4 regions of the Paraglaciecola aestuariivivens genome follow, and region 2 is predicted to be linked to each of the others. Evidence: predicted binding sites of a transcription regulator. Region 2 holds the regulator's gene; each other region holds the start of a gene.
What was found. The regulator LexA, encoded in region 2, represses DNA repair genes until DNA is damaged. The targets are predictions, from matches to a motif close to TACTGTATNNNNATACAGTA.
Positions count from the first base shown of each region.

Region 1: dinB (DNA polymerase IV) is a predicted target of LexA. The motif match lies at 4,966-4,985, and genes of this name have one in related genera.
Region 3: recA (recombinase RecA) is a predicted target of LexA. The motif match lies at 2,421-2,440, and genes of this name have one in related genera.
Region 4: ACVCDT_RS15405 (YebG family protein) is a predicted target of LexA. The motif match lies at 2,913-2,932, and genes of this name have one in related genera.

Region 1 covers NZ_JBRKBA010000001.1:331,226-339,053, reverse strand. The annotation lists gene ACVCDT_RS01680 (NADH:ubiquinone reductase (Na(+)-transporting) subunit B) at 1-262, shown strand, start outside; gene ACVCDT_RS01675 (Na(+)-translocating NADH-quinone reductase subunit C) at 252-1,007, shown strand; gene ACVCDT_RS01670 (NADH:ubiquinone reductase (Na(+)-transporting) subunit D) at 1,020-1,652, shown strand; gene nqrE (NADH:ubiquinone reductase (Na(+)-transporting) subunit E) at 1,656-2,264, shown strand; gene nqrF (NADH:ubiquinone reductase (Na(+)-transporting) subunit F) at 2,288-3,520, shown strand; gene ACVCDT_RS01655 (FAD:protein FMN transferase) at 3,596-4,615, shown strand; gene nqrM ((Na+)-NQR maturation NqrM) at 4,652-4,885, shown strand; gene dinB (DNA polymerase IV) at 5,000-6,061, shown strand; gene ACVCDT_RS01640 (MFS transporter) at 6,132-7,301, shown strand; gene ACVCDT_RS01635 (DUF1653 domain-containing protein) at 7,319-7,531, shown strand; gene ACVCDT_RS01630 (Na+/H+ antiporter NhaC family protein) at 7,520-7,828, opposite strand, start outside.
Region 2 covers NZ_JBRKBA010000006.1:141,908-149,735, reverse strand. The annotation lists gene ACVCDT_RS10860 (cytochrome c oxidase subunit 3) at 1-747, opposite strand, end outside; gene ACVCDT_RS10855 (cytochrome c oxidase assembly protein) at 765-1,322, opposite strand; gene ctaD (cytochrome c oxidase subunit I) at 1,341-2,933, opposite strand; gene coxB (cytochrome c oxidase subunit II) at 2,946-4,055, opposite strand; gene lexA (transcriptional repressor LexA) at 4,448-5,071, opposite strand; gene ACVCDT_RS10835 (hypothetical protein) at 5,173-5,895, opposite strand; gene ACVCDT_RS10830 (S66 peptidase family protein) at 6,182-7,189, shown strand; gene ACVCDT_RS10825 (hypothetical protein) at 7,199-7,828, shown strand, end outside.
Region 3 covers NZ_JBRKBA010000002.1:418,722-426,549, reverse strand. The annotation lists gene ACVCDT_RS04760 (methyl-accepting chemotaxis protein) at 158-1,237, shown strand; gene recA (recombinase RecA) at 1,316-2,353, opposite strand; gene ACVCDT_RS04750 (nicotinamide-nucleotide amidohydrolase family protein) at 2,485-2,970, opposite strand; gene mutS (DNA mismatch repair protein MutS) at 3,051-5,669, shown strand; gene pyrG (CTP synthase) at 5,868-7,499, shown strand; gene eno (phosphopyruvate hydratase) at 7,517-7,828, shown strand, end outside.
Region 4 covers NZ_JBRKBA010000013.1:44,827-52,654, reverse strand. The annotation lists gene glnD ([protein-PII] uridylyltransferase) at 1-1,035, shown strand, start outside; gene ACVCDT_RS15415 (hypothetical protein) at 1,099-1,290, shown strand; gene ACVCDT_RS15410 (alpha/beta hydrolase) at 1,476-2,567, shown strand; gene ACVCDT_RS15405 (YebG family protein) at 2,576-2,866, opposite strand; gene ACVCDT_RS15400 (thioredoxin family protein) at 3,046-3,801, shown strand; gene fdx (ISC system 2Fe-2S type ferredoxin) at 3,881-4,219, opposite strand; gene hscA (Fe-S protein assembly chaperone HscA) at 4,254-6,116, opposite strand; gene hscB (co-chaperone HscB) at 6,151-6,678, opposite strand; gene iscA (iron-sulfur cluster assembly protein IscA) at 6,730-7,053, opposite strand; gene iscU (Fe-S cluster assembly scaffold IscU) at 7,077-7,457, opposite strand; gene ACVCDT_RS15370 (IscS subfamily cysteine desulfurase) at 7,557-7,828, opposite strand, start outside.

The sequences.
Region 1 (7,828 bases), on a different contig from region 2:
GTACTGGCACATGGTGATAGGTGGCATGGCCTTTGGTATGTTTTTTATGGCAACAGATCCAGTATCGGCCTCATTCACCGACCAAGGTAAGTGGGCTTACGGTATTTTAATTGGGTTTATGGCAGTGATGATTAGGGTGCTCAATCCAGCTTTCCCTGAAGGCATAATGTTGGCCATTTTATTTGCTAATTTATGGGCGCCTTTGTTCGACTTCTTTGTTGCCCAAAGTAATATTAAACGGAGGATGGCACGTGTCGGCTAAAAAAGAAACTCTAGGTAAAACTGTTGGCGTAGTTGTCGCAGTCTGTTTGGTGTGTTCAATTGTTGTTTCTAGCGCCGCAGTAGGTCTGCGTTCACTGCAAGAAACCAATGCCGCCATTGATAAACAATCAAACATTGTTGAAGCTGCCGGTTTATCGGCACAAGCTAAAGGCGACATTGCTGCTACTTACAATAAATACATTGAGGAACGCTTTGTTGATTTAGCTACAGGTGAATATGTTGACGTGCCTGAAGGCTACAACATGTATAAAGAAGCCAAGTCTGAAAAATACTCAGTGAAAGTTGAAAACAGCAATGTAGGTTTTCAGCGTCGCGCTAGTATCGCCAGTGTGTATTTGGTGAAAAACGATGCAGGTGAAATTACCCGTATCGTATTACCCGTGCATGGTAGTGGTTTATGGGACTTAATGTATGGCTTCTTAGCTATAGATGCTGATGGCAATACAGTTCGTGAACTGGTGTATTACCAGCACAAAGAAACTCCTGGACTAGGTGGTGAAATTCAAAACCCCAGCTGGAAAGCAAAATGGGGTGGCAAAAAACTTTACAACAATGGTGAAGTAGCTATCGAAGTCAAAAAAGGCGACAACAGCAATGATCAATATGCAGTTGATGCGCTATCTGGTGCAACACTTACCAGTAATGGGGTAGAAAATACCCTGACATATTGGCTGGGTGAGAATGGCTTTGGGCCATACCTTAAAAATCAGACTTGGAAATCGTAAGGGGTTCATACAATGGCTGAAACTAAAGAAATGAAAAAGGTATTGTTGGGACCCATTCTGGACAATAACCCAATTGCCTTGCAAGTACTGGGCGTGTGCTCGGCACTAGCAATTACCACTAAGCTAGAAACGGCATTGGTTATGTCGTTAGCATTAACCACAGTTTGTGCGTTTTCTAACTTATTTATATCGTTAATACGTACACAAATTCCTTCAAGCGTACGTATTATCATTCAAATGACCATTATTGCTTCATTGGTAATAGTGGTAGACCAAGTGCTTAAGGCGTACTCATACGAGATATCCAAACAGCTGTCGGTGTTTGTTGGCCTGATCATTACAAACTGTATTGTAATGGGCCGCGCTGAAGCTTATGCCATGAAGAGCCCGCCTTTTATGTCTTTCTTAGATGGATTAGGTAATGGTTTAGGTTATTCAATGGTGTTAGTGGTTATTGGTACAGTCAAAGAGTTATTTGGCTTTGGTACTATTTTAGGATTTGAGGTTTTACCTTTGATTCAAAATGGTGGCTGGTATCAAGGTAATGGCCTATTGATTTTACCTTTTAGTTCGTTCTTTTTGATAGGTGGACTGATTTGGGCAATTCGTACTATTCGTCCAGCACAAGTCGAGCCGAAGGAGTAATTCATGGAACATTATCTAAGTATTTTTGTTAAATCTGTTTTCATTGAAAACATGGCCTTATCTTTGTTCCTTGGTATGTGTACCTTTTTAGCAGTATCTAAAAAAGTAAAAACCTCAATGGGTCTTGGTGTTGCAGTAATTGTGGTATTGGGGATTTCAGTTCCTGTTAACCAAGTTATTTACGTAAACATTTTGGCGCCAGGCGCACTAGGTTGGGCTGGTTTCCCTAATGCTGACTTAAGCTTTTTGAGCTTTCTTACCTTTATCGGGGTCATTGCAGCCTTAGTGCAAATCTTGGAAATGAGTCTAGATAAGTTCTTCCCTGCGTTATACAACGCTTTGGGGATTTTCTTACCTCTTATTACCGTAAACTGTGCAATTTTTGGTGGTGTGGCTTTTGCCGTACAACGTGAATACAACTTTAGCGAAAGCATAGTATATGGCATAGGCAGCGGTTTAGGTTGGGCAATTGCCATTACCTTGTTAGCGGCTGTGCGCGAAAAGCTTAAATATGCTGATATGCCAGAAGGTGTGAGAGGCTTAGGGTCGGTATTTATGATTGCCGGGCTAATGGCGCTTGGTTTCCAATCTTTTACTGGCGTAGCGCTGTAGTCAACTCCAAGAGGAATAGTTAAATGAATTTAAATGAAATTTACCTTGGTGTAGGCATGTTTATCGCTATTGTTTTGGCGCTAGTGTTTATCATCATGTTTGCAAAATCTAAGCTGGTACCCAGTGGCGAAGTCACCATTCGTATTAACGGTGGTGCTGAAGAACCTATTACCGCTCAGCCTGGCGACAAGTTACTAGGTGCCTTAGCTAATGCCGGTATCTTTGTTTCTTCTGCTTGTGGTGGCGGTGGTTCGTGTGGCCAATGTCGTGTTGACATTAAAGCGGGTGGTGGCGAAATATTACCTACCGAGCTTGACCATATCAGCAAAAAAGAAGCCAAGCAGGGTTGCCGTTTATCTTGTCAGGTATCTATCAAACAAGACATGGATATCGAACTTGAAGAAGAAATTTTTGGTATTAAAAAGTGGGATTGTGAAGTTATTTCTAATGACAACAAAGCCACCTTTATTAAAGAGTTAGTACTTAAAATTCCTAACGGTGAAAGTGTTCCTTTCCGTGCCGGTGGTTATATTCAAATTGAGGCGCCACCTCATCATGTGAAATATTCAGACTTCGATATTCCAGAAGAATATCGTGGTGATTGGGAGCGTTTTGGCTTCTTTAATATCGAATCTAAAGTAGACGAAGAAACTATACGTGCTTACTCCATGGCTAACTACCCGGAAGAAGAAGGCATTATTATGCTAAACGTACGTATTGCTTCTCCGCCGCCTAACAATTTATCCTTGCCAGCAGGTAAGATGTCATCTTATATCTGGAGCCTTAAGCCAGGTGATAAGGCTACAATTTCTGGTCCATTTGGTGAGTTCTTTGCCAAAGATACAGACGCAGAAATGGTCTTTGTTGGTGGTGGTGCTGGAATGGCGCCTATGCGTTCACACATTTTCGACCAACTTCGTCGCTTAAAATCAAAACGTAAGATGACATTCTGGTACGGTGCCCGTTCTCTACGTGAAATGTTCTACGTAGAAGATTTCGACATGCTTCAAAAAGAGAACGACAACTTTACTTGGCATGTAGCCTTGTCTGATCCACAACCTGAAGATAACTGGGAAGGCGATACTGGATTTATCCATAATGTACTTTTAGAGAACTATCTAAAAGATCACCCAGCACCTGAGGACTGTGAGTTCTACATGTGTGGTCCACCTATGATGAACGCCGCTGTTATTAACATGCTCAAAGAGTTAGGTGTAGAAGACGAAAACATCATGTTGGATGATTTTGGTGGTTAACCAGCTTCATTAACATCAGATTAAAAGGGGCTTAGGCCCCTTTTTTATTATCAATTTATTAGGTCACAGATTTTTATGCAACTATCTTTCAAATTAAGCCTATTTAGCTTAGTCATGCTACTTACTTTGCTGGCTTGTAACCAACCTGAGAGTCCAGAAATTCACCTAACTGGGCCAACTATGGGGACTCACTTTAACGTTAAAGTCGTTAATGACGTGAAGGTAGATAAAGACCAGCTGCAAAGTGAAATAGAGCAGGAGTTGGCCGAAATTAACCAGCTTATGTCTACCTATATTAGTGATTCAGAATTAAGCCAATTTAATCAATGGAATAGTACAGAACCTTTTACTTTATCTGATAAAACCTTGGTTGTACTGCACGAAGCAAAACGTTTAGGCGAATTAAGCCAAGGGGTTTTAGACGTCACTGTAGGGCCATTAGTCAATCTATGGGGATTTGGTCCGCAAAGTCGGCCAGAAAAAATTCCGTCACCTCAACTTATACAACAAACCAAACAAAAAACTGGCTTAGATAAATTGCAATTGGCTGAGCACGCGGCCTACAAAACTCAGCCCGATTTATACGTTGATTTATCTACTATTGCTAAGGGCTATGCAGTGGATCAACTGGCCGACATATTACTGGCACACAATATAAAGAACTTCTTAGTGGAGATTGGCGGAGAAATGCGTTTAGCCGGCAAAAAAGCCTCGGGCATGGATTGGAAAATTGCCATCGAAAAACCCCAAGCTTCGGGTCGTGCGGTGCAAAAAATTATTAGCATAGGCAACAATGCCGTCGCTACCTCAGGCGATTATCGAAATTATTACGAATTTGATGGGGAGCGTTATTCGCACTTAATCGACCCTGTGAGTGGTTACCCCATCTCGCATAATTTAGTGTCTGTGACAGTGATCCACCCATCGTCTATGACAGCAGATGGACTAGCCACTGCACTAAATGTGATGGGAAAAGAGCGAGCATTAGCCCTTTCCGAACAACACAATTTAGCTGTAATGCTGATAACTAAAGAAACTCAAGGCTTTACCGAGTATACTAGTAGTAAGTTTCAGCAGCTTGTCACTGTGCATTAGTATTGTTTTATTGATTGATATTTCGGAGTTAGATTTTTGAGCACCTTCATTCTTGCATTTGTATTTTTTTTAGTAGTAGTTGTGGCCATGTCTGTGGGTTATATAGTGCAGCAAAAAACCATTTCTGGTAGCTGTGGTGGTTTGGGCGCGCTTGGGGTTGATAAAGCCTGTGATTGCCCTGAACCTTGCGATCGAAAAAAAATGCGCATGGAAAAAGAACAAGCGCGTCAAGAAAAGCTCGACCAATGGAAGAAAAATCAAATTCTATAATTTGCTTTTAATTGCTTAATAAAAAAACGTCAACTTAGTTGGCGTTTTTTTTGTTGAATAAAAGCAAAAATTAGGCACAATACTGACTTTATATACAGTGTTGTGGGTAGGCATTTGCGCAAGATCATACATATCGATATGGACTGTTATTACGCAGCGGTAGAAATGCGTGATAACCCTGAGTATCGCAATGTGCCTCTTGCCATTGGTGGCAGTACCGATAGGCGTGGGGTTATCTCTACCTGCAATTATCAAGCGCGGCAATTTGGGGTACGCTCGGCCATGGCTACGGCTCATGCCTTAAAACTTTGCCCTGAATTAGTGTTAGCGCCGGGACGTATGGAGTTGTACAGTGAGATCTCACAGCAAATTCGCGAAATATTTAGCCGATATACAGATAAAATTGAACCCCTTTCATTAGACGAAGCTTACCTAGATGTCACCCATTGCCCCATGTTTGCTGGCAGTGCCACCCTTATTGCCGAAGACATTAGGCGCGCTATATTCAAAGAAACTCAATTAACAGCCTCTGCTGGCGTGGCACCTTGTAAATTCATCGCCAAAATAGCTAGTGACGAAAATAAACCAAATGGGATCTGTGTGGTGACGCCCGACAAATTAGATGATTTTGTTGTGAGTTTACCGCTAGGTAAAATTCCTGGAGTGGGCAAAGTCACCTTAGCTAAATTACATGATTTAGGCTTATTTACTTGCGCTGATATTCGTCAATATGCGTTTGAAGAGTTAATTAAAAAATTTGGTAAATTTGGCAAAGTTATTTGGGATCGTAGCCATGGTATAGATAATCGAGAGCTATCAATTCAAAGGCAACGTAAATCTGTGGGGGTTGAACGCACTATGGCGCAAGATATCTATACAAAAGAGCAATGTATGAACATGATTGAAAAGCTTATTCCTACTCTTGAAAAACGTGTACAGAAAGCCAAATCGCCCATTAGCAGCCAAGGCATAAAGTTAAAATTTAGCGACTTTCAACAAACCACAGTAGAGCATAAATGCCAACATTTAGATCCCGCATATTTTTATCAATTACTCGAGCAAGGTTTAGCACGCCAAGCTAATAGAGGCATTAGATTGGTTGGATTACATGTAGGGTTGGCCGAACCATCCACTCACCAGCAACTGGCTTTTAGTTTTTCATCCAGCAAAGACTAATTAGCCACAAAAGGTTACACTGCCTTAGTGTTAAATATTGCCTTAATTCAAGGATTTAGCTTTGAAAAATATGCCAGCTAATGTGTGGTTGCTCACCCTCATTCAAGCTTTAGCTATGAGCGCCGGTACTATGTTGGTTTTGGCCGGTGGCGTATTAGGCGCACAATTAGCGCCCAACCCTGCTTGGTCTACTTTGCCCTTTGCTATGAGTATAGTGGGTACGGCTTGCGGTGTGGTGCCTGTCACTCGTTTTATGCAACACTTTGGGCGTAAACCCGTATTTATTCTGGCCACCTTTTTAGGGGCGGTGATTACCCTATTAGCAGCGCTAAGTATTGTTAAAGGTAGTTTTTGGGGATTAGTTGGATCTGCCTTTGCTTTAGGAATGGTGATGTCTGCTATTCAACAAATTCGTTTTGCGGCGATGGAGTCGGTTGAGTTAGCCTTGATGCCAAAAGCTGCATCAACAGTGTTATTAGGTGGCCTAGTTGCCGCTATTTTAGGTCCTGAATTAGTTAGCTTAGGATTAAAGGTGTCGAGTCAGGATTTTGTTGGGGCGTTTTATATCATGGCTGGCATCTTTATTTTATGCAGCTTGTTGTTTAGTCAAATTGACAATCTGCATGTAAAAACAAAGCCAAATAGCAGCACAGGTAGAGACCTCTATACCATAGCCAAACAACCTGTGTTTATTTTGGCGGTGTCGGCCTCAGTAGTAGGTTATGCACTAATGAGTTTTATCATGACAGCCACGCCAGTGAGTATGCATGTGCATGGTGCCTTTGCACTCGAAGAAATTAAATGGGTGATCCAAAGCCACATATTTGCGATGTTTTTTCCTTCTTTATTTAGTGGCTGGTTAATTAGTCGATTAGGCACCACAAAAATCATTTATTTAGGCCTAGTGTGTTATCTATTAACTTTGGCCTTAGCGCTAAGCAATAACCAGTGGATTAACTATTGGGCGGCCTTAGTGTTTTTAGGTTTAGGTTGGAATTTCTTGTTTGTTGGCGGCACTGTGTTGTTGTCACAAAGTTATCAACCTAGTGAAAAATATAAAGTGCAGGGACTAAATGAATTTTTAGTTTTTGGTAGTCAGGCAACCGCTGCGTTAAGTGCTGGTATGTTTTTAAATATCTTTGCTTGGCAAGGATTAGTGATAGGCAGTTTTGTCATCATATTACTGCAAATTTTTATGATTATTTGGCAGCGTAAGCGCAGCCAACACTTAGCCATTTAACGCTAAAGGAGCATATGATGAGTGTAAAGGTGGGTAAATATCAACATTACAAGGGCAACGAATACCAAGTGATAGGTGTGGCAAAACACTCCGAAGATGAGTCAGAGTTAGTTGTGTATCGACCCTTATACGGGGCTGGCGATTTATGGGTAAGACCACTGACTATGTTTGTAGAAGAAGTACAAATAGATAATCAGTGGATCCCTAGGTTTAAATATTTAGGCGAATAACAATACGGTTAAGGTCCACAGTGTGGCAGCTAACAAGGCGGCATAAGTCGCCGGAATAATTTGGCTTTTTACATGATCCATTAGATCGCAACCTGTGGTCATCGAACTTAAAATGGTGGTGTCAGAAATAGGTGAGCATTGGTCGCCGTACACACTGCCGTTTAAGATAGTAGCAAAACAAACCATCATAAATAATTCGGGATTGGCTAATCCTTGGCTTTGTGCAAGTGTCCAAGCTAAAGGTAAGCCAAGGGGAAAGGCTATGGCATAAGTTCCCCAGCTGGTGCCAGTAGAAAA
Region 2 (7,828 bases):
CAAAATAATCGCCCCTAAAGTAACATGGAAACCGTGGAAACCCGTTAACAAGAAGAAAGTATTGCCATAAATACCCGATTGCAATGTTAAATTCATTTCAGTGTAGGCATGAATATATTCTTCAACTTGTAAGCCCATAAAGATGGCACCTAACAATACTGTTATGCCTAACATCCACTTTAATTTAGTTCTATTTCCTTGTTCAAGAGCAACATGGGCATAGTGACAAGTAACAGAAGAAGTTAACAATATTAAGGTGTTAATTAGTGGCAAGCCAGTCCAAGGCATAGCCTCAGTTGTGACACCTCCAGGGGTTTCAACCAAAGGCCAAATTGCCTGAAAGCTAGGCCATAACACTTCAGCGGTCATATCATTGTTCGACGCGCCGCCTAACCAAGGTACCGAAATAAAGCGTGCGTAAAATAACGCGCCAAAAAATGCGGCAAAAAACATCACCTCAGAAAAAATAAACCAGGCCATACCCTGACGGTAAGAACGACCTAACTGCGCACTATACATGCCACTCATAGATTCATGTATTTGATTTCTAAACCAACCAAATAACATTACAAATAAAGTAATTAATCCGGCGGTAAGAATGTAACCACCATAACCTTCTTTGCCACGAGTGCTTTCAATTACAAAATTGCCAGCCCCCACAGCAATTAAAAACAACGCAACCGCCCCCACAAATGGCCAGGGACTTTCAGCGGGAACATAATATTTTTCGTATTCTTTTTCTGACATAGTGTTCTCCTTTACCTTTAGTTCATTGCCACAACATCAGCCGATGCGGTAACGTTGTACAAGGTATATTGCACGGTAAAATAAGTAATATTTTCAGGAAGTTGAGGGTCGACGTAAAACTGCATAGGCATCAACACTTCTTCTCCTGCTTTAAGTGTTTGCTGTTCAAAACAGAAACACTCGGTTTTATTCATATATAAAGCAGCGGGCCCAGGTGAAACCGAAGGTACGGCTTGACCTACAATATTTGTTGCGGCTGGGTTTCTAACATAAAAGTTAACCTGACTCATTTGGCCAGGGTGCACTTTTACTTGCCTAGTTTCGGCTCTAAATTCCCAAGGCATACCTGTATTAATGCGAGTGATAAAATCCACTGTAATCAAACGGCTTTCATCTACTTCCACATTCTGATAAACCGCTGCTGTATCAGCGGTTTTACCATTAATACCTAAGGCATCACACAACACATCGTAAAGTGGCACTAAAGCAAAACCAAAACCAAACATGCCAACAACAATGGCGCATAGTTTCAGCACCATCTTGTTGTTTTTAGCTTGATTATTTTGTGCACTCATAGCTAGTTACCTTAGTTGTTACTTAACTACAGGTGGTGTTTCAAAGCTGTGATAAGGTGCAGGTGAAGGAATTTCCCACTCTAAACCTTCTGCTCCTTCCCATACTTGGTCAGTAACAGGCTCACCTTGTTTTTTACAGGCTTTAATAAGCAAGGCTAAGAAGATCAACTGCGATAAACCAAAAGCAAAACCGCCAATACTGATCCACTTATTAAAATCGGCAAACTGTAGGGCATAGTCAGGAATACGACGTGGCATACCTGCCAAACCTACAAAGTGCATAGGGAAGAACAATACGTTAACCGAAATTAATGAACACCAGAAATGCCATTTAGCTAAAGTGATATCAAACATTTTCCCTGTCCACTTAGGTAACCAGTAATAAACCGCCGCCATAATCGAGAAAATAGCACCTGTTACTAATACATAGTGGAAGTGAGCAACCACAAAGTAGGTATCGTGGTATTGGAAATCTACTGGTGTAATGGCCAGCATCAAGCCTGACAAACCACCTATGGTAAATAGCACAATAAAGGCTAAGGCAAACAACATAGGCACTTCAAAGGTCATAGAGCCGCGCCACATAGTGGCTACCCAGTTAAACACTTTTACCCCTGTTGGTACCGAAATCAGCATAGTGGCGAACATAAAGAACAGCTCGGCTGCCACTGGCATACCTGTGGTAAACATATGGTGTGCCCACACGATAAATGACAACAAGGCAATAGATGCAGTTGCATACACCATAGAGGCATAACCAAATAATGGTTTGCGCGCAAATGTAGGAACAATTTGCGAAATAATGCCAAAGGCCGGCAAGATCATTATGTATACCTCTGGGTGACCAAAGAACCAGAAAATATGCTGGAACATCACTGGATCACCACCACCAGCGGCATCAAAGAAACTCGTACCAAAGAACTTATCTGTTAGTACCATAGTTACTGCGCCAGCTAATACCGGCATAACTGCAATAAGTAAGAACGCGGTAATTAACCAAGTCCAAACGAATAACGGCATTTTCATCCAAGTCATACCTGGTGCGCGCATATTAAATATGGTCACTATTACGTTGATTGCCCCCATAATAGATGAGGCACCCATTATATGTACGGCAAACACAAATAAGGCTGTGCCATCATTACTATAGGTAGTAGATAAAGGCGCATAGAAAGTCCAACCAAAAGCTGGGCCGCCTCCTTCCATAAATAACGACGAGAGCAAGATTAAAAAGGCAAAAGGTAAAATCCAAAAGCTCCAGTTATTCATGCGTGGCAAGGCCATATCTGGCGCACCTATCATCATAGGCACAAGCCAGTTAGCCAAACCAGTAAAGGCTGGCATAACCGCACCAAATACCATGATTAAACCATGTACTGTGGTCATTTGGTTAAAGAAATTAGGATCAACTATTTGCAGGCCAGGCTGAAATAACTCAGCACGAATGACCATAGCCATGGCACCGCCCACTAAAAACATAATAAAGGCGAACCATAAATATAAGGTACCTATGTCTTTGTGGTTAGTTGTGTATAACCAGCGCTTAATACCGCTAGGAATGTGATGCTCGTGATGGTCATCATGATGTGAATCTGAGGTTGTTGCTGTCATGGTCACCTTCTCCTATTTTCCGTTTATGGCTGAGTTAATATCTTTGGCTTGCACCAAGTCGCCAGTGTTATTACCCCAAGCGTTACGCTCGTAGGTCACCACTGCGGCGATTTCAGACATAGTTAATTGTTTTGCGTAGGCTTGCATGGCTGTACCTGTTACACCATTAATGATCACATCAATGTGTTTAGGCTGATCTTCCAATGCGATTTGGCTGCCTTTTAGGGCTGGGAATACACCAGGTAAACCTTCACCGTTAGGCATGTGACATGCCGCACAGTTGGCGTTATACACTTTTTCGCCCAAATCCATAGCTTCGGCCATAGTCATATTCATAGCGAGTAGACGTTGTTCTTCTTCTTTGGCTCTTTGCTGAATTGCTTGTTGTTCGGCAATCCATTGGTCGTATTCTGCTTGCTCTTTAGCAATGACCACTATGGGCATAAAGCCGTGGTCTTTACCACACAGCTCAGCACACTGGCCACGGTATATGCCGGGCTCGTTTACTAAGGTCCAAGCGTCGTTAATAAAACCAGGGTTAGCATCTTGTTTTACCGCAAAGTCCGGAACCCACCAAGCATGGATAACATCATCAGAGGTAATTAAAAAACGGACTTTTTTACCAGTAGGAATAACTAGAGGACGATCAACTTCTAATAAGTAATTTTTACCTTTCGATAGTTTGCCAGAGATTTGCTCAGCTTGAGTGGCCATTTTTGAATAATATTCAACGTCATTATCCATATACTTGTAATGCCATTTCCACTGAGAGCCAGTTACCAATACAGTTAAATCGGGTTCGCTGGCGTCTTCCATATCGATCAGCAAATTCATGGCCGGTACAGCCATGGCGATCAAAATAATAAAAGGGATCACTGTCCAAGCTATTTCAACTTGCACATTCTCATGGAAGTTTGCAGGTTTTACCCCTCTGGATTTTCTATGAAAATACATAGAAACAAACATAGCGATAAATACACCTGCGCCTATCACGACACAAATAATAAACATCAGCATGTGTAAGTCGTAGACTTCAGTACTGATATCAGTCACGCCTTTGGTCATATTAAGCTGATATTGATCAATTTTGGCTTGTGTTTCTGCAAACACCGGTGAAGCCATCAACGCAGATAGCATAACTCCAGCCTTGGACAATGTTTTCTTCACTTGGCACCTCGTATACGTCAAACGTACTTATTATTATTTCTAAAGTCACAAGCTAAAGCGGCTAAATTTAAGTCGCCTTAGTTAAGATTTAGTTAAAATATTGTAATTTTTTGCTACTGGGATGTTAAGGGTCGCTTATTTAATAGCTACTAGTCTAGCTTTTTTGTTTAACTTACCGCCAAGTGGTGATTTTTTAAACACAAAATTGCAAATAATGGCTTTTTTTTGTTATTTCTTACTTAACGAATAACTGAAGTGTTTGAATTCACATAAAAAAACGCAGAAGCCGTAAAAGCATTCTGCGTTTTATATGCGTAAAAGCGAGGTACAAGAATTATAGAAAAAGCTTACATCCAATCAGCGTTTCTAATTACGCCAACCGCAATACCTTCAATATTAAAAGGTTGTGAAGCTAAATCGACCTTAATCGGAGAAAAGTCTGGGTTTTCTGCATGCAATAATACTTCGCGGCCTTTCTTTTCTAGGCGCTTAACCGTGACATCTTCGTCGACCCGAGCAACCACAACTTGACCATTATGAACATCAGTGGTGCGATGTACTGCAAGCAAATCACCATCTAATATACCAATGTCTTTCATACTCATGCCATTTACCCTGAGTAAAAAGTCAGCACTGGGTTTAAATAAACTCGGATCCACTTGATAGTGACCTTCAATGTGCTCTTGCGCCAATATAGGCTCACCCGCCGCCACTTGACCAATTAACGGCAAACCTAAGTCTTCTAATTGATCTTCAAGGGGGATATTTAATTTAATCCCACGCGACGTACCAGGCAAAATTTCAATCACCCCTTTACGTGCCAAAGCTTTTAAATGTTCTTCAGCAGCATTGGCCGATTTAAAACCAAGTTGACGGGCAATTTCAGCGCGGGTAGGTGGCATACCCGTATCTTGCATGGTGTCTTTAATGAGTTGTAAAACTTCTTCTTGTCGTGCAGTTAGTGGACGCATAAACAGCCTGTTTTTCTATACAGTTGGTGTGAGTATATACAGTTATGTTTAAATGGCAACGTGATTTTAAACACACCACCCAAATACTCAACTAACCATGCTTAAGTGTTAGATGCCTTGAGCTTGTTTAATCTCGCTAGCAACTCAACGCCCTTTTGTGGGTCGCTCACTACCTTGCCCAATTCAAAGTAAATATAACGACTCAATTTAATTAACTCGGCATATTTATCTGGGCTCATCATTAAAATTTCGCTAATACGAGTAACACTGACTAAACAACAATCGGCAATCTCAGCATTATAATTTTTGGATAAGTACTCAACCATTTTGTCTGTACCCATATTATTGCCACCAATAGGGATAGTTTTAATTTCTTCTAAGCGCTGATTTAAGGCAGTGGTTTTGTCTGTGGTTTGGATCAGTAAATCAATGGCATATGCCGCCAGTTCAGGTTGCAATGCCAGAATATTCTGACGTAGCAGTGTTAACTCTGGGTGGGTCCAATCACGAATATTAGCCTTGGCGTATACATTGATTGCCTCTTCACTGACTTTTTTTGCGATTATCAAAGAGTCTAAATTCTGTTTTGGTGAATGCATTACTTTGTTTTTTAATAAAGCATTGGCTTTATCCACTAATAATTGGGCCTGATGTTGCGCCTCTTCTAGCCTTAGCATAGATTCGGTTTTTGCTGGCTCGCCACCACAAGCCATAAGTATTAAAAAGATCCCTAAGCTGCAAATGAAGCTAATAGTGTTTTTGGTAATCAATTGAATCCCTACTTGATGATTAATAAAGCACAGTTTATGCGCTGTTTTAGGCATGCTAACACAAGCTGCAGATTCTCATAAATTAGCGACCTTGGTTGCTCAGTGTAAACAGACCTCAACATTTTATAAGCAAGTGTTTGTTAAGATTGGGGCAAAAAAGTCTGTGTTACCCTTAGCCCTATTCAAACTATCTATTTGTTGTAGAATTCAAATAACAAATGCATAGATAAAGCCACAATTTTAGGCTAACGCATTGAAAGTGATAGGTTAATTACTAGAAATCAAAAAATAAAAAGGGCAAGTATTTATGTTTACTAGGCGCGACGTTTTGCGGTTAAGCATGGCAACCACTCTGGCTTCTGTAATGCGCTCTTCGGCGGCAACAGAGACCAAAAAGTTAACATTAAACAAACCTAAACACTTACAGGCTGGGCAGACCATTGGCCTAATTGCACCAAGCAGTAATGTGGCTGAAAACCAAGATATCGCCTTTGCCATAGACATCATTAAGTCTTTTGGTTTTAAGGTAAAGTTAGGCCAACATTTATATCAAAGACATGGCTATTTAGCCGGTGAAGATCAAGAGCGGGCAGCAGATGTCAATCAGATGTTTATTGACCCTCAAGTAGACGCCATATTTTGCCTGCGTGGGGGCTATGGGTCTCCGCGTATTTTACCTTATTTAGACTTCGACAGTATCAGTCAATATCCCAAAATTATTATGGGTTACAGTGATGTAACTGCTTTACTCAACGCCATTTATACTCAAACCGGCATGATCACTTTTCATGGGCCTATTGCCGCGCAAAGTTTTTCTGACTACACCCTTGCCCAATTTAAACAAGTACTTTATCAGCCACAGCCTAGCCTTATTGCCCAGCCGCCGCCTTTTGAAATGGCAGAAGGTCGGGCCGAACGCGAAAACCGTATTAGTGTCATTCAGCATGGACAAGCCAAAGGCAAACTAATTGGCGGCAACTTATCACTTATGGTCAAATTAGTTGGCACCCCTTACGAACCTTCATACCAAGGCAATATTTTGTTTTTAGAAGACGTAGGCGAAGCCCCTTACCGCATTGATGGCATGTTTACCCATTTAAAATTATCCGGGCGCTTACAGCAATTAGCCGGCATAGTCTTTGGAAAATGCAGTGACTGCGAGTCTAAGGGCAATTCGCTTAGCATAGAGCAAGTATTAAACGACCATTTAAAACCACTTGGTATTCCGGTTGTGCGTGGTTTAATGATTGGCCACATAGAAGACAACGCTACTATTCCTATTGGCGTTATGGCCCATTTAGATACCAAGGTTTCTGGCATTGCTATGCTTGAAGCCGCGGTAAGTTAAGGAATAGCCATGTCTTTATTTGCTTTATTACTCAGTCAAACCCTAATCTTTGCGCCACAGCCAGACATTCGCTTAGAAGTAACTCAATCAGAGCCAAGCAGTCATTGGGCATTTTTAGCGCCGCACCAAACTGAGCACATAGCCAACGATTATGTGGCTAGCCAAATTCAACAAAAAGGCGGCATTTTTGTGGTGCTCAAGCAAAATGGCAAACGCCATATTTACTTAACCATTCAGCAAAATAGCTATCAAGTGGATCCAAATCGAATTTTTACCCCTTTAGGGCGTAAACAAAGTTTGCTGCGCTTAAATCCACAGTTAGCCAATCAGCCTAAAGATTTGCAGCTTGCCCTTAAAAGAAGTGCAGACTTGGCCGAGTTTATCTTACAAACCATGCAAGCTGATAAGGTTAAAACCTGGGTAGCCATACATAACAATACCAATGGTTACACTGGTGATGGGCATGGAGGACGTGGCAATGTGTCGATTAAACGTTATGCCAAAAAACTACTATCTGGAGCAAATTATCTGATCCAGGTAAATGATGCCGAACAAGATGAAGATGATCTGTTTTTTATCACCCATAGCCAAGACTTTGAGGCTATGCGTCAAGCGGGTTATAACGTGGTAAGGCAAAAC
Region 3 (7,828 bases), on a different contig from region 2:
AATAACCAGAATTGTTTCAGTTCTTGGTAAATCTGCCGAAAACTAAGATAGTTAACCAAAATTTGATTGCAACTAACGGCCTACTTGTATGTAGCGCGTTTAACTGCAAATAAGGGATGCCCCCTTAGCCCTTTATATATGTGTGGAGCTTTAATTCATGTTTGTCAGTAAAAGTAGATATCTCGATTTAGAACAAAAATTAGCTCGGGTAGAGGCAGAAAGGAACCGCCTAAAGACTGAAAATGAAGATCTTATATCCGAACTGACTATCACTAAGACTGCAACTGAAACTCAAGAAGAAGCCAGTCTAGATAAACAAATTTGGCCTAACCTGCTTAATTGTATTAGCCAAGTCACTAGCATCAGAGAGTCAGTCTTATCTAGCTACGAAAAGATACATGATGAATCTCAGTCCATCGATGAACTTAATCAAGTGTTAGATACAGGGCAAGAATCCATTACTGGCATTGCCGGTGGCATGGAACAAATCACGGTAAAAATGCAAAACATGTCGCAAAGCATGGCCAACCTTGAAGCCATTGCCGATAGCATTAACTCTTTTGTTGAAACCATTTCAAAAATTTCCGATCAAACCAACTTATTAGCGTTAAATGCGGCAATAGAAGCAGCACGTGCCGGCGATGCAGGTCGCGGTTTCTCTGTGGTGGCTGATGAAGTACGAAGCCTTGCCAGCAATACCAGTAAGTCTGCAGAAGAAGTAGGCGGACTCATTGCAAGGATCAAACAAGACACTGAAACAGGGGTAAAATTTGCTACTGCATTAGAAGAGTCCAATGTAGAGCTATCTAACACTATTGCAGGACTAAACACCAGTTACAGTGGTATCAACAATACAGTTGGCGCCATGAAAACCTCTATTACCGGAGCCATGGGTAGAGGCTTTTTACAAACCGTTAAACTTGATCATATTGTGTTTAAAGGTGAAGTTTATCAAATTGCACTTGGCCGCTCACAAAACACTATTGATACCTTAAGTGACCATAAACAATGTCGTTTAGGCCAATGGTATAACAGTGAACAATCAAGTGAGTACCACAAAAGTACTGCTTTTAAATCTTTAGAAAGACCTCATGCAGAAGTTCACCAGTTTGGACTTGAAGCCCTAAAACATCAGCAAAATGGTGATGTGAAAAGCTGTTTGTTAGCCCTTGAAAAGATGGAAATGTCCAGCACTCAAGTGCTAAGCATTTTAGATGAGCTAGCCAATCAAGTTTAATCCATTGGCCTGAGTCAAAGCTATTATTTACCTATAAAAAAACCCGCATTCAGCGGGTTTTTTATGTGCATTCCAGACTTAAAGCTGCTCTTCTTTAGGCTGAGCCTCGTCTTCTGCAACAGGCTTAGACAACAATAAATCACGTAAACGTTTATCTATTTCTTTAGCCATCTCAGGGTGCTCTTTTAAATAAGTAATAGAATTGGCTTTACCCTGCCCAATACGCTCACCATTGTAGCTGTACCAAGCACCGGCTTTTTCGACCATTTTATGGGTTACGCCTAAATCAATTAGCTCACCAAAGCTGTTAATGCCTTCACCGTACATAATTTGAAATTCTGCTTGCTTAAAGGGCGGCGACACTTTGTTTTTCACCACTTTAACTCGAGTTTCATTACCTACAATTTCATCTCCGGCTTTTACCGCACCTGTACGGCGAATATCTAAACGAACCGAAGCATAAAACTTAAGGGCATTACCACCAGTAGTGGTTTCAGGCGATCCAAACATTACACCAATTTTCATTCTAATTTGGTTAATGAAAATCAACATAGTATTAGATTGTTTTAAATTACCTGTTAACTTACGCATAGCTTGGCTCATCATTCGCGCTGCCAAGCCCATGTGTGAATCACCAATGTCTCCTTCAATCTCTGCCTTAGGTGTTAATGCGGCAACCGAGTCAACAACTATTACATCTACCGCACCAGAACGCGTTAACATATCGCAAATTTCTAATGCTTGTTCACCGGTATCAGGTTGAGAAACCAATAACTCTTTTACATCTACGCCAAGCTTTTTAGCATAAATAGGATCAAGGGCATGCTCAGCATCAATAAAGGCACAGACTTTGCCATTTCGCTGCGCTTCGGCAATCACTTCTAAAGTTAGCGTTGTTTTACCACTTGATTCAGGGCCGTATATTTCAACAATACGTCCTAATGGCAAACCACCCGCCCCTAAAGCAATATCTAAACCTAATGAGCCTGTTGAAATAGTTTCAACATCCATGGTTTTGTTATCGCCTAGTTTCATGATAGAGCCTTTACCAAATTGCTTTTCAATTTGACCTAAGGCGGCGCTTAACGCTCTGTTTTTGTTGTCATCCATCAGAATGTCCTTTGTGATTATCGGGCAAGGGCTTAATGCATGCCTGTTGCTATACAGTAGTTAATGCAAAGTATACTGTATGGTTATACAGTTACAAGGAAAATTTTTGATTTATTTTACTCTTTAAATCTTTTTGATTATTTATCGAGCAATGCCAAAGCATGGGTTAAAGCGTACTCAATTGCCGCTAACCTTACCGCTTCTCGGCTTCCAGCAAAGACTTGGTATTCAGAACTCAATTGGCCATCAATATAAAACCCAAACCAGACTGAACCAACTGGTTTTTCTAAGGTTCCCCCTAATGGACCAGCAATGCCACTTATCGCAACGGCTAGGTTAGCCTTTGCCTGCTCTGCTGCCCCTGCCGCCATTTCTATTACAGTTTCGTTCGACAGCTCAGTGTACTGGGCTAAGGTAGCCAACTTCACCCCTAACATACTGTGCTTGGCTTGGTTAGAGTAACTAATAAATCCTTTTTTAAAACACTCTGAGCTTCCAGAAATTCCAGTAATGGCGTATCCTACTCCCCCTCCTGTGCACGATTCAGCACAGGTGAATTGCCAACCTTTAGCTAATAATGCATTTACTAAACGTTGCGCCAATTGGGTGATAGTTTCAGTCATATAAGTCACCAGTTTTTACATGTATGCTTATTAGCATGTCACGCTAACCATTAAATAAAAACAATAAAGTAATTGTCATTATGCCATCGAGTAATTTTTCAGAGCCAAGCTCCCCTAGCCCTTCACTGCAATCTCATACGCCTATGATGCAACAGTACCTTAAGATAAAAGCTGAACATCAAGATGTTTTGTTATTTTACCGCATGGGTGATTTTTACGAATTATTTTTTGATGATGCAAAAAAAGCCTCTGAATTATTAGATATCTCTTTAACTGCCCGCGGTAAATCGGGCGGCAATGCCATACCTATGGCCGGGGTGCCTTACCACGCGGTAGAAAACTACTTAGCCCGTTTAGTTAAAATGGGCCAATCTGTGGCCATAGTGGAACAAGTTGGCGACCCCGCTACCAGCAAGGGGCCAGTCGAGCGTAAAGTACAACGAATAGTGACTCCTGGCACAGTCTCAGATGAAGCCTTACTCGAAGACAAACAAGATAATATATTGGCTGCGGTTGTCTGTAACAAACATCAATCTCAGTACTATTTTGGTTTTGCCACTTTAGACGTCAGCACAGGTCGTTTTACTATTAGCGAGCCTAAAGATACCGACGCACTTAGCGCAGAAATCCAACGAACCAATCCGGCTGAGTTACTTTACCCAGAAGACTTTGAGTTTTTGCATTTAATTGACCAACGCAAAGGATTAAGACGCCGACCACAATGGGAGTTCGATTTTGATACTGCCAATCAGCAATTAAATGAACAGTTCGGCACCAAAGAATTAACCGGTTTTGGGGTAACCTCGCATAAAATTGGCTTGTGTGCTGCGGGTTGCGTTATGCAATACGTAAAAGACACCCAAAGAAGTGCCTTGCCGCACATTCGCAATATTGTGTTAGAAAACTCAACAGATACTGTATTAATGGATGCTGCTACCAGGCGCAACCTAGAACTCACGCAAAACCTCTCTGGGGGAAAAGAGCACACCTTAGCCAGTGTGTTAGACAATACTTCTACTCCAATGGGCAGCCGACTCTTACAGCGTTGGTTACACCGGCCCCTTACAAATAGGCAAGTACTCAAGCAGCGCCAACTTAATATTCAGTCTTTATTAAATAGTGATTACCCACAATTACAAAGCGAACTTAAAAAAATTGGTGACATGCAAAGAGTCTTGGCTCGTTTAGCCCTGCGTTCAGCCAGACCCCGAGACTTTGCGCGCCTACGCCAAGCTTTTAGTTTATTGCCAGAGGTTCAAGACTTTGTTACTCAACAATCGGCTGAGTCTGCCAATACTGGTTTAATGCAATTGGCCAACGATATTGGCCACTATCCGGTATTTGCCGATCTATTAACTCGCGCCATTGAAGATGCCCCGCCTGTGTTAATTCGCGACGGGGGGGTCATAAAGCCTGGCTACAACCAAGAGTTAGATGAATTACGTGCCTTATCTAAAGGTGCCACCGATTACTTAGACGAACTCGAACAACGAGAAAAGCAACGCACAGGCATAGCCACCCTAAAAGTAGGTTACAACAAAGTTCATGGTTATTTTATTGAAGTGAGCCGCTCCTATGCCGAACAAGTACCGCCTGAATATGTTCGTCGTCAAACCCTAAAAAATAATGAAAGGTACATCATTCCCGAGCTTAAAGAGCACGAAGACAAAGTGTTAACTAGCCAAAGTAAATCTTTGGCCTTAGAAAAGCGTTTATACGATGAGCTGTTTGATATTCTGCTGCCCGAACTTGCAGCCCTAATGACCACAGCCGACGCCTTAGCCGAACTAGATGTATTAACTAACCTAGCAGAAAGGGCCGACAGCTTAAATTATCACTGCCCCAACTTAACCGAACAAAGTGGTATTCACTTTGAGCAAGGTCGTCATCCAGTGGTTGAGCATGTGATGCAAAGCCCATTTATAGCCAACCCCATAGAAGTTAACCCACACAGACGTATGTTAGTGATCACTGGGCCAAACATGGGGGGTAAATCAACTTATATGCGTCAAACCGCATTAATAGTATTAATGGCTTATATTGGTAGCTTTATTCCTGCAGAAAACGCACAAATTGGCCCAATAGACAGAATTTTCACCCGCATTGGGGCGTCTGACGATCTGGCTTCGGGTCGTTCAACCTTTATGGTAGAAATGACAGAAACCGCCAACATTCTAAACAATGCTACGGCCAATAGTTTAGTGCTTATGGATGAAATTGGTCGAGGCACCAGCACCTACGATGGCTTATCTTTAGCCTGGGCTTGTGCTCATTATTTAGCTACAAAGATCCAATCTTATACCTTGTTTGCCACTCACTACTTTGAACTAACCGCGCTGGCCGATAACCTAGCCGAATTGGCCAATGTGCATTTAGATGCAGTAGAACATCAAGAGTCCATTCGTTTTATGCATGCGGTACAAGAAGGCGCAGCCAATAAAAGTTATGGATTACAAGTGGCACAACTGGCTGGCGTACCGCGCCCAGTGATTTTACAAGCCAAACAAAAATTAAATGAGTTAGAGCGAACCAGTCAAGATCATAGCATTACAGAGGTGCCACACGAACAGCAACTCGATTTACTCGAACAGATCGACCCAGTGCGTCAAAGTTTGCAACAGATCATTCCTGACGACCTAAGTCCTAAACAAGCCTTAGCATATTTGTACGAACTAAAAAGCCTTGCCGAATCAGAGTAATTGGCATAACTAGGATGATTTTGGCATAGGCTAATTTGCGATTTTTTGCTCAACATATCGCTTTTGAATTGTCTGTAGGCGCAGAGTTGTTTATACTATTGCGCCGTCTAGTAGTGGTTTTTATCAACAGTTAAGTTGAGCTAAACGCACCGCTTTGTACAACGCCAATTCAACTCAAACGCCTTTATTAGGGTTCTCATGACAAATTATATTTTCGTCACAGGTGGTGTGGTTTCATCACTTGGAAAAGGTATTGCTGCTGCTTCTCTTGCGGCTATTTTAGAAGCACGGGGCTTAAAAGTTACCATGCTTAAACTTGACCCCTATATCAATGTTGACCCCGGCACTATGAGCCCCATTCAACACGGCGAAGTCTTTGTAACAGACGACGGCGCCGAAACCGATCTTGATTTAGGTCATTACGAACGTTTTATTCGTACTCGCATGACCAAGCGTAACAACTTTACTACGGGCCGAGTGTACGAAGAAGTCCTTAAACGCGAGCGTCGCGGTGATTATTTAGGGGCCACTATTCAGGTTATTCCACATATAACCAACGAAATTAAAAGACGCGTGATTGCCGGTGCCGAAGGGGTAGATGTTGCCATTGTAGAAGTAGGTGGCACAGTAGGTGATATAGAATCACAACCTTTTATTGAAGCAATACGTCAGCTTGGGGTAGAGGTAGGCCGTAACCGTGCCATGTTTATGCACCTTACCTTAGTACCCTATTTAGCCGCCTCGGCTGAAGTCAAAACCAAACCCACTCAGCACTCGGTAAAAGAATTGCGCTCGGTTGGGGTACAACCCGACATTTTAGTGTGTCGTTCTGAAGTGCCATTGCCTTCAAACGAACGTTCTAAAATTGCCTTGTTTACTAATGTAATAGACAAAGCGGTTATCTCTCTGCGCGACGCCGACAGCATTTATAAAATTCCCGCTATGCTAAAAGCTCAAGGCTTAGACGAATTAGTAGTTGATAGATTTGGACTTGAATGCCCAGAAGCAGATTTAACTGAGTGGGAGCAGGTGCTTTATGCTGAGTCTAACCCAACAGGTGAAATTACTGTGGGTATGGTTGGCAAATATGTTGAATTACCTGATGCTTACAAATCTGTAAACGAAGCCTTAAAACATGCGGGTTTAAAAAATAGATTAACAGTAAATATTAAACACATAGATTCGCAAGATATCGAAAGCAAAGGCGAGCAAATTTTACATAACTTAGATGCCATTTTAGTACCAGGTGGATTTGGTGAAAGAGGCATAGAAGGTAAAATTGCAGCGGCTAAATATGCCCGCGAAAATAAGGTTCCTTATTTAGGGATCTGTTTAGGTATGCAAGTTGCCATCATTGAATATGCACGCAATGTAGCGGGCATGGAAAAAGCCAATAGTACCGAGTTTGATCCAGAGTCACCTTTCCCTGTTGTGGGATTAATTACCGAATGGCTAGATGCTGAAGGCACCACTGAATCACGCGACGAAAGTTCTGATTTGGGTGGAACCATGCGTTTAGGTAGCCAGCTTTGTCACTTAATGCCAGGCAGCAAAGTACACGAGCTGTATGGCAGTAGTGAAATATACGAACGCCACAGACACAGATACGAAGTGAACAACAACTTGCGCGAGCAAATCGAAAAAGCCGGGTTAAAAGTCACTGGATTATCAACAGATAAAAAATTAGTAGAAGTCATAGAGGTGCCAGACCACCCGTGGTTTGTTGCAGGGCAATTTCACCCTGAATTTAACTCTACGCCACGCGACGGACATCCGTTATTTACCGGCTTTATTAAAGCCGCAGGCGAATACTTTAAAAATCACAATTAATTGAGAAGGCAAAAACTATGTCAAAGATCAGCAAAATCATCGCTCGCGAAATCATGGATTCACGCGGTAACCCTACGGTAGAAGCAGACGTTTATTTAGCATCGGGCCAAATGGGCCGTGCCGCCGCCCCTTCAGGTGCATCAACCGGTTCTCGCGAAGCTCTAGAATTACGTGACGGTGACAAAAGCCGTTATTTAGGTAAAGGGGTATTAAAAGCCGTTGCTGCAATTAATAACGATATTCAAGCTGCCTTAATTGGCCAAGATGCCTTAGACCAAGCCAATCTTGATAAAATTATGATTGACTTAGATGGCACAGAAAACAAAGAA
Region 4 (7,828 bases), on a different contig from region 2:
ACTGAGCTGATCAGATGGTTAGTAGAAAGCCATTTGTTAATGTCGGTAATTGCGCAAAGACGCGACATTTATGATCCACAAGTAATTAACGAATTTGCCCAAGCAGTACGTACCCAAAACAATTTGAATCATTTGTATGTTCTCACCTTGGCCGACATTCGCGCCACCAACGACAATTTGTGGAACGATTGGAAAGCCTCTTTGTTACGAGAGCTTTATTTGCTTACCCAAAAAGCCTTAGAAAACGGCTTAGAGTGCAAAGTCGCGCTACAAGACAGGGTTGACCAACACCAAAGCAAAGCCCGTACTGCTCTAATTGAAAGTGGTATGAACGAAACGCAAATCGATCAATTTTGGCGGCGTTTAAGCGACGACTATTTTGCCCGTTTTAAACCTACACAAATCATTTGGCATGCAAGTGTGATCTTAGCGTCTCACCCTATGACAGACGACTTTTTATTGGTAGGTACCAGCGCCAATACTTCGAAAGCTGGGGCCGAGTTAATTGTTTATGGTAAAGATCGCCCACATATGTTTGCCCAAATTGCTTCTGTGTTAGACAGCCGAAATTGCTCTATTCACGATGCTCAGGTAATGCGCACCCACGATGGCTATATGTTTGATAGTTTTATTATTTTTGAACATAACGGCGATCGCATTACCTCTGACTCTCGATTAGAAAGTTTACGAGTAGCGGTAGAAGATCAACTCAATAAACCCGGTATAAAACACACCAATAAACGTAAGATGTCGCGCCGTATGAAACAGCTTGATGTTACGACTAAAGTGCGTTTTTACCCCAGTCAAACCAATGTGACTTTAGTAGAATTAGAAGCCCTTGATGCTCCTGGTTTATTGGCCAATATTTGTGAGCAGTTTATTCAACTAAAAATTAAACTGCACCAAGCCAAAATATCGACTATTGGTGAAAGGGCCGAAGATTTATTTATTATCAGCAATGAACAAGATCAGCCCCTAAGCCCTAAAGAGCAAGTTCAACTTAAAAAGCGATTATGTGAGGCACTGGATAACTAAGACTGTTGTTTTTTAGTTTGCTGCTAAGGTTTAGTTGTATACCACTGAGCTGGAGCATTACCTATGCCTGATGAACTAGAGCAAGCTTTTACCTTGATGGCGAATAAGACTCGCTATCAAGTGTTGGATAAACACCAAACTATTTGGTTAGACTCCAGCGATGCAAACACCGCCAAACATTACCTAGATTTATTTAATAAAGCCTATGCTGCGGGTTTTAAGCAAGGCTTTAAATCTGGGCGCAACAAAAGCTAGCACTCAACAGACGGATTTTACTTGTTGTTGTCCGTACTAAAATCCTCATAACCACACAATTTTTCTTATATTCAGCCATGAATGCTTGCCTTGCGCGCAGTTTAGATAGACTTAATTTGCAGTGGAATTTTCCAAGTTATCTATACTTAGGTCTTGTTTACTCGCACTTTGTTAGGAAAACAAAGATGAATAACTTCAGTGACTATGTCAGCCATGTTCAACGTTTTGATCCACACCACAGTCATGAGGCAACTAGAGCCCTAGAAGTTGGCGCGCCAGACATTCATTTTTTCAGCACCAAAGATGGATTTCAACTTAAACTCAAACGTTACCAAGCTGGCAGCAAAGGCCCGATTATATTGTCTCATTGTATTGGGGTGTCTAGCCTAATGTATGCCATAGACACCATAGACTGTAATTTATTGGAGTATTTAGTGGCACAGCAATATGACGTATGGTTGCTAGACCATAGGTTAAGCATAGAGCTTCCCACCAGCTCAATGCAGTCTTCTATGGATGACGTGGCAAAATTAGACTACCCCGCTGCTGTGGCCTTTGTTTGTGAAAAAACCCAGGCCAAAGCAGTAGATATATTTGCCCATGGGGTGGGGTCCTCTACTCTTACCATGGCTTTATTAGCCGGCTTACAACAAGTAAATAAAGTGGTTTGCTCGCAAGTCTCTACCCACTTGTATTCTATTGATTTAAATATAAATAAAGCCAAATTACGCGCACCTGCTTGGTTGCCTTACTTAGGTAAAAAACACCTAACCGCATACACTGATACCAATGCTGGGCTTTGCAATAAGTTTTACGATGCGAGTTTAATTTTTATGCCTGTACCTAAGCATGAACGCTGCAATAACGCGGTATGCCATCGAATTAGTAGCATATTTGGAGAATTATACGAGCATAGCCAAATTAACTCGGCTACCCATCAGGCTTTAGCTCGTATGTTTGGCCGAGTCAATTTACGCGCCATGAAACAACTTACAGAGATGTTATTAGCCAATCACTTAGTAGATGCCAATGGCCAAAATAGCTATTTGCCGCACATAGATAAATTAACTTTACCTATGTTATTTTTATCCGGAGCTAACAATGATTGTGTGTTACCTAAAAGTACCTTGAAAACCCAAGAGTTATTAAGCGCGTCTAATGGCCATGCTTATTATCATCGCCATGAAATTCCAGAATATGGCCACGTAGATTGTGTAATTGGTAAAAATGCGGCAACAGATGTGTACCCTTTAGTACTAGACTTTTTACAGGCCTAAACGCCTTTTTAAGCTTTTTTCTTTTCGATTTTTACCACTTCAGCTTTTTCGTCGCTAAGCAAAGATTCAGCTGAAGTGCCTTTAAGTAATTTGGTTAGTGAGTCTTTGTTCTTAGATAACATTATGGCTAAGTCTTCTAATACTGTGGCTTCTAATTTAATGCCTTTTCCTTCAATATATTCACTGAGGTTATCTGCCACATCGAGCATTTTATCGTATTGATCAGCTTCTTTTTTATCTGCACTCACAAACTTCTCCACCCCTTTGTGTTCTACAACATAACGTGTAATGACCGCCATAATTTTCTCTCTTGTAATTTACTAAGTGTAATAAGGTTAACACAAACACTGTATATAAAAACAGTTAAAATATCTATCTTTATAAAGTTTAGTTAACACTTTGCTGATCCACTTATTTATCTGTGGTTAAATTGCCCATCATCACCTTAGATTTAAAAAATAAATAGGACTATTTGATAGTGATAAGAATCATCATATTAAGCGTTTTTGCTTTTTTACTGGCTAGTTGCCAGTCCTCAGCACCAGTAGGCAGTGTGCTACCAGAATACCAATTTGAACCAGACCAAGACTATTTAGCAAGCATACAAAAAGCCCAAAATGAGGCGCAACAACAAAACAAATTGTTGTTATTGGTATTAGGCGCGAGTTGGTGTCACGATAGCCAAGATCTAGCTAAAGGGTTTTCTCGCTCAGAAGTGGATGAAATTTTAAAAGCGAAATTTGTAACCCATTTTATCGACGTGGGTTACTTTGAAGACAAGCATGGGGTGCCACAAAAATATGGCTATCCGGGGTATTTTGCCACACCTACAGTGTTAATTATCGACCCACACACTAACCAATTAGTTAATCGCGCTAGTATTACCAAATGGCAACATGCTAGTCAGCAAAAACCTCAAGACTTTATTCAGTATTTTAATCAGCCATTCTCAACCCCACCCCAGCCTTTGGTTAGCTCTATTGAGCTAGAGCACTTTACCCATATTCAAATGCAAAGATTAAAGCAGGCTTTTGATCATCTAAGAGAAGAATGGCGCCTTGTGCGAGCAGGTGAAAAACAGGATGTTACTGAATTACAGACTATTTCTGAGGAAGTTTGGCAGTTTAGAGTGAATTTACAAAAACATCTTCACAGTTTGCAAAACCAGCTTAACGCTGAGCCCAATAAAAGCTTAACTTTTCCTGAGTTTGCTGAATTTAGTTGGAAGTCTTAGCTGGAATACCAAGCACATTTTTTATCTTAATAAATGTGCTTGGCTCAATCTTGAATGAAACAATCAAGCGAGTAGAAACTTAGTGGTTTTCAGACACCATATTCACAGTATATTTTGGAATTTCCACTACAAGATCTTCATCTTGAATAATAGCTTGGCAGCTTAGACGTGAATCAGGCTCTAATCCCCAGGCTTTGTCTAACATATCTTCTTCTAATTCATCGCCTTCTGGCAAAGAGTCAAAGCCTTCACGCACTATTACATGGCAAGTGGTGCAAGCACAGACCTTTTCGCAAGCATGCTCTATGCCTATGCCATTTTTAAGGGCTAAATTTAACACTGAGGTGCCTTTTTCACCCTCTAATACGGCTCCGTCTGGACAGAGTTCTTCGTGAGGCAAAAAGATAACTTGTGGCATAGTGGGTTTCCTAATATTCGGTGATTAATAGTGTCTAAATTTGGTCGACGGATTGGCCAGAAAAAGCGCTGCGGATCGATTGATCCATACGTCTTTGGGCAAAAGCTTCACTTAGCTTGTCAACTTGTTCGATGCCTGCTTTGATGGCGTCTTTATCTGAGCCTTTAGCTAATTGCTCTAAACTCTCTAACGCAGCTTCTAGGGCTTCACGCTCTTCAGCGCTTAACAAGGCCTCGCCATCAGCTTGAATGGCCGCATGCAAATTTTCATGCACTCGCGCCGCTTCTACTTGCTGTTCTTTTAACATTCTGGCCTGCATATCGGCTTGCGCATGCTCCATAGAGGCTTTTAACATTTCTGTAATTTCGGTGTCTTCTAGGCCATAAGAAGGTTTAACTTGAATTTCAGCTTGAACACCTGTGGATTTTTCCATAGCGCTCACATTAAGCAAACCATCAGCATCTACTTGAAAGGTCACCCTAATATGCGCCGCACCTGCAGCCATAGGCGGAATGCCTTGTAAGGTGAACTTGGCCAAAGAACGACAGTCTTGAACTAATTCACGCTCGCCTTGAACAACATGCACCATCATGGCGGTTTGGCCGTCTTTAAAGGTAGTGAATTCTTGAGCTTTTGCCACAGGTATAGTGGTATTACGCGCTATTACCTTTTCGGTCAATCCACCCATAGTTTCGATACCTAAGGACAAAGGCAATACATCTAGTAATAACATGTCGTTGTCGGGTTTATTACCGGCTAAGATATCGGCTTGAATGGCAGCCCCAATAGCGACTACTTTATCAGGGTCGATAGAAGTAAGAGGTGTACGTTGGAAAAAGTTACCCACCTGCTGGCAAACTAAAGGTACGCGGGTTGAGCCCCCTACCATGACCACTTCTAGCACCTGTTCTTTTTCTAACTCGGCGTCTTTTAACGCACGGCGGCAAGCTCTAAGGGTTTGTTTTACTAATGGCTCAATTAAGGCTTCAAACTTATCTATACTAATAGTGACTGAGTGTGTTTGGCCATTGTCGTCATTAAAACGCACAGTATGCGCCGATTCGTGGCTTAACATTTCTTTGGCTTCTTTAGCCAAATCTAACAAGGTGCGATGTAAAGTTTTAGATAATTGCCCGGTTAGCTCACAACGCTTGCGAATAAAATCCACTAAAATGGCATCAAAGTCGTCGCCGCCTAAAGCTGAGTCACCACCAGTAGATAAAACTTCAAACACCCCTTTGCTAAGGCGCAAAATTGAAATATCAAAGGTGCCTCCACCTAAATCATAGACAGCAATCACACCTTCTTGGCCTGAATCTAAACCATAAGCAATAGCAGCAGCGGTGGGCTCGTTTAATAAGCGTAAAATATTTAACCCGGCTAAAGTTGCGGCATCTTTAGTGCCTTGACGCTGAGCATCATCAAAATAGGCCGGAACAGTGACAACTGCGCCTTGCAGTTCATCACCTAGGGTTTGTTCAGCACGCTTGCGTAGTGTTTTTAAAATTTCAGCCGACACTTGTACAGGGTTAACTTTACCTGTAGCAACTTGCATAACAGGTGAACTGCTATCAGTAAATTCATAAGGTAAATTTGGATAAGCGGCTTGAATATCGACAACAGAGCGACCTAAAAAGCGTTTTACCGACACTATAGTATTAGTCGGATCGGTACTTGCCAGTTGTTTAGCTTTGGCCCCAACTTCTATTCCTGCTTCTGAGTATTTCACTACAGAAGGCAATAAATGTTCGCCATGCTCGTCAGCTAAGGTTTGAGCTTCGCCACTTCGAACCGAGGCAACCAAAGAATTTGTTGTGCCTAAGTCTATGCCAACAGCCAATTTACGTTGGTGAGGAGCGGCGCTTTGTCCGGGTTCTGATATTTGCAATAGTGCCATGATTGAATTCGTTTCTTATTTGTCGTTAGTGAATTTATACATCGGTTAATGCGTCTATTTTTAATTCGATTTCAGCTAACATTTTATATAAAAATTTTAGCTTGCGAATAATGTCTGCGGCCTGCTTGTCGGCTTCGCTTTGTGCTTGATCGAGTAAGGCTTTTAACTGGCTCAATTCAGATTTTAGACTTTGTTCGATAATCTCGGCCAGGTCGTCTAATGCACTTAATGGATCGGTTTGCTCATCAACTTCTGCTAATTGTTCTCGCCATTCCATTTGTTGCATTAAAAATGCGTTGTCACTGATAGTTTGCTGTTCGTGCTGCAACTCAATTCCACGCAAGCTTAATAAGTATTCGGCTCTAGAAATAGGCGACTTAAGCACAGAGTAGGCATCATTCACTTGTGAGTTTTTTTGCAATGCCAGCATTTTATTTTGGGCACTGTCGTTGGCAAATTTATCAGGATGGGTTAAACGTTGCAGCTTTTGATAAGTGTTAGCTAAAGTAGAAAGATCCACATCAAAGGTGGCAGGCAGATTAAACAATTCAAAATAATTCATAACACGTTTCTTGTTGGCTCAGCTAACAGCGCAGATTAACAGAGATAAATGTTAAACATTAAAGCTTTCACCACAACCACATTCGCCATTGGCGTTAGGGTTAGTAAACTGAAATCCTTCGTTTAAGCCTTCTTTAGTAAAGTCTAAATGGGTTCCATCTAAATACACTAAGCTTTTACCATCGACTATGATTTTTACCCCATTGTCTTCAAACAATTGGTCGTCGTCGTTGAGATCATCAACAAATTCCAACACATAGGCTAAGCCAGAACAACCAGTGGTTTTGACCCCAAGACGTAAACCTAAACCTTTTCCTCTGTTTTCCAGAAAGGTTTTTGCTCTTTGTGCCGCGGTGTCAGATACAGTTATAGCCACTGGTTACTCCTATTCTATTGGGTTTACTTTTGACGACTTTTATAATCTTCTACTGCGGCTTTAATGGCGTCTTCGGCCAAAATAGAGCAGTGAATTTTAACTGGTGGTAACGCAAGCTCTTGCGCGATATCGGTGTTTTTAATACTTACCGCTTCGTCGATTGACTTGCCTTTAACCCATTCAGTTACTAATGAGCTAGATGCGATAGCCGAACCACAACCGTAAGTTTTAAACTTAGCGTCTTCGATTATGCCTTTGTCATCAATTTTTAGTTGTAGTTTCATTACGTCGCCACATGCAGGTGCACCTACCATACCTGTTGCAACACTCGGGTCGTTTTTATCAAACCCACCTACGTTACGAGGATTTTCGTAATGGTCGATTACTTTTTCGCTATAAGCCATGATCTTTCACCTTGTTGTGAGTAGCTTTGTTTCGCTACTCATAAATAATTATTAAACCTTTAGTTTTGACACTCACTGATGGCACTTAGTGCCCTAAAATTAATGGTGAGCCCACTCTACTGTGCTTAAATCTATGCCTTCTTTGTACATATCCCAAAGCGGTGACATTTCACGCAATTTGTCTATGGCACTGCGGATCACGCTTATCACATAATCAATTTCGGCTTCGGTAGTGAAACGCCCCATAGTGAAACGAATTGAACTATGTGCCAACTCATCGTTTAAGCCCAAAGCACGTAACACATAAGACGGCTCTAAACTGGCAGAAGTACAAGCTGAGCCTGAAGACACAGCCATATCTTTTAATGCCA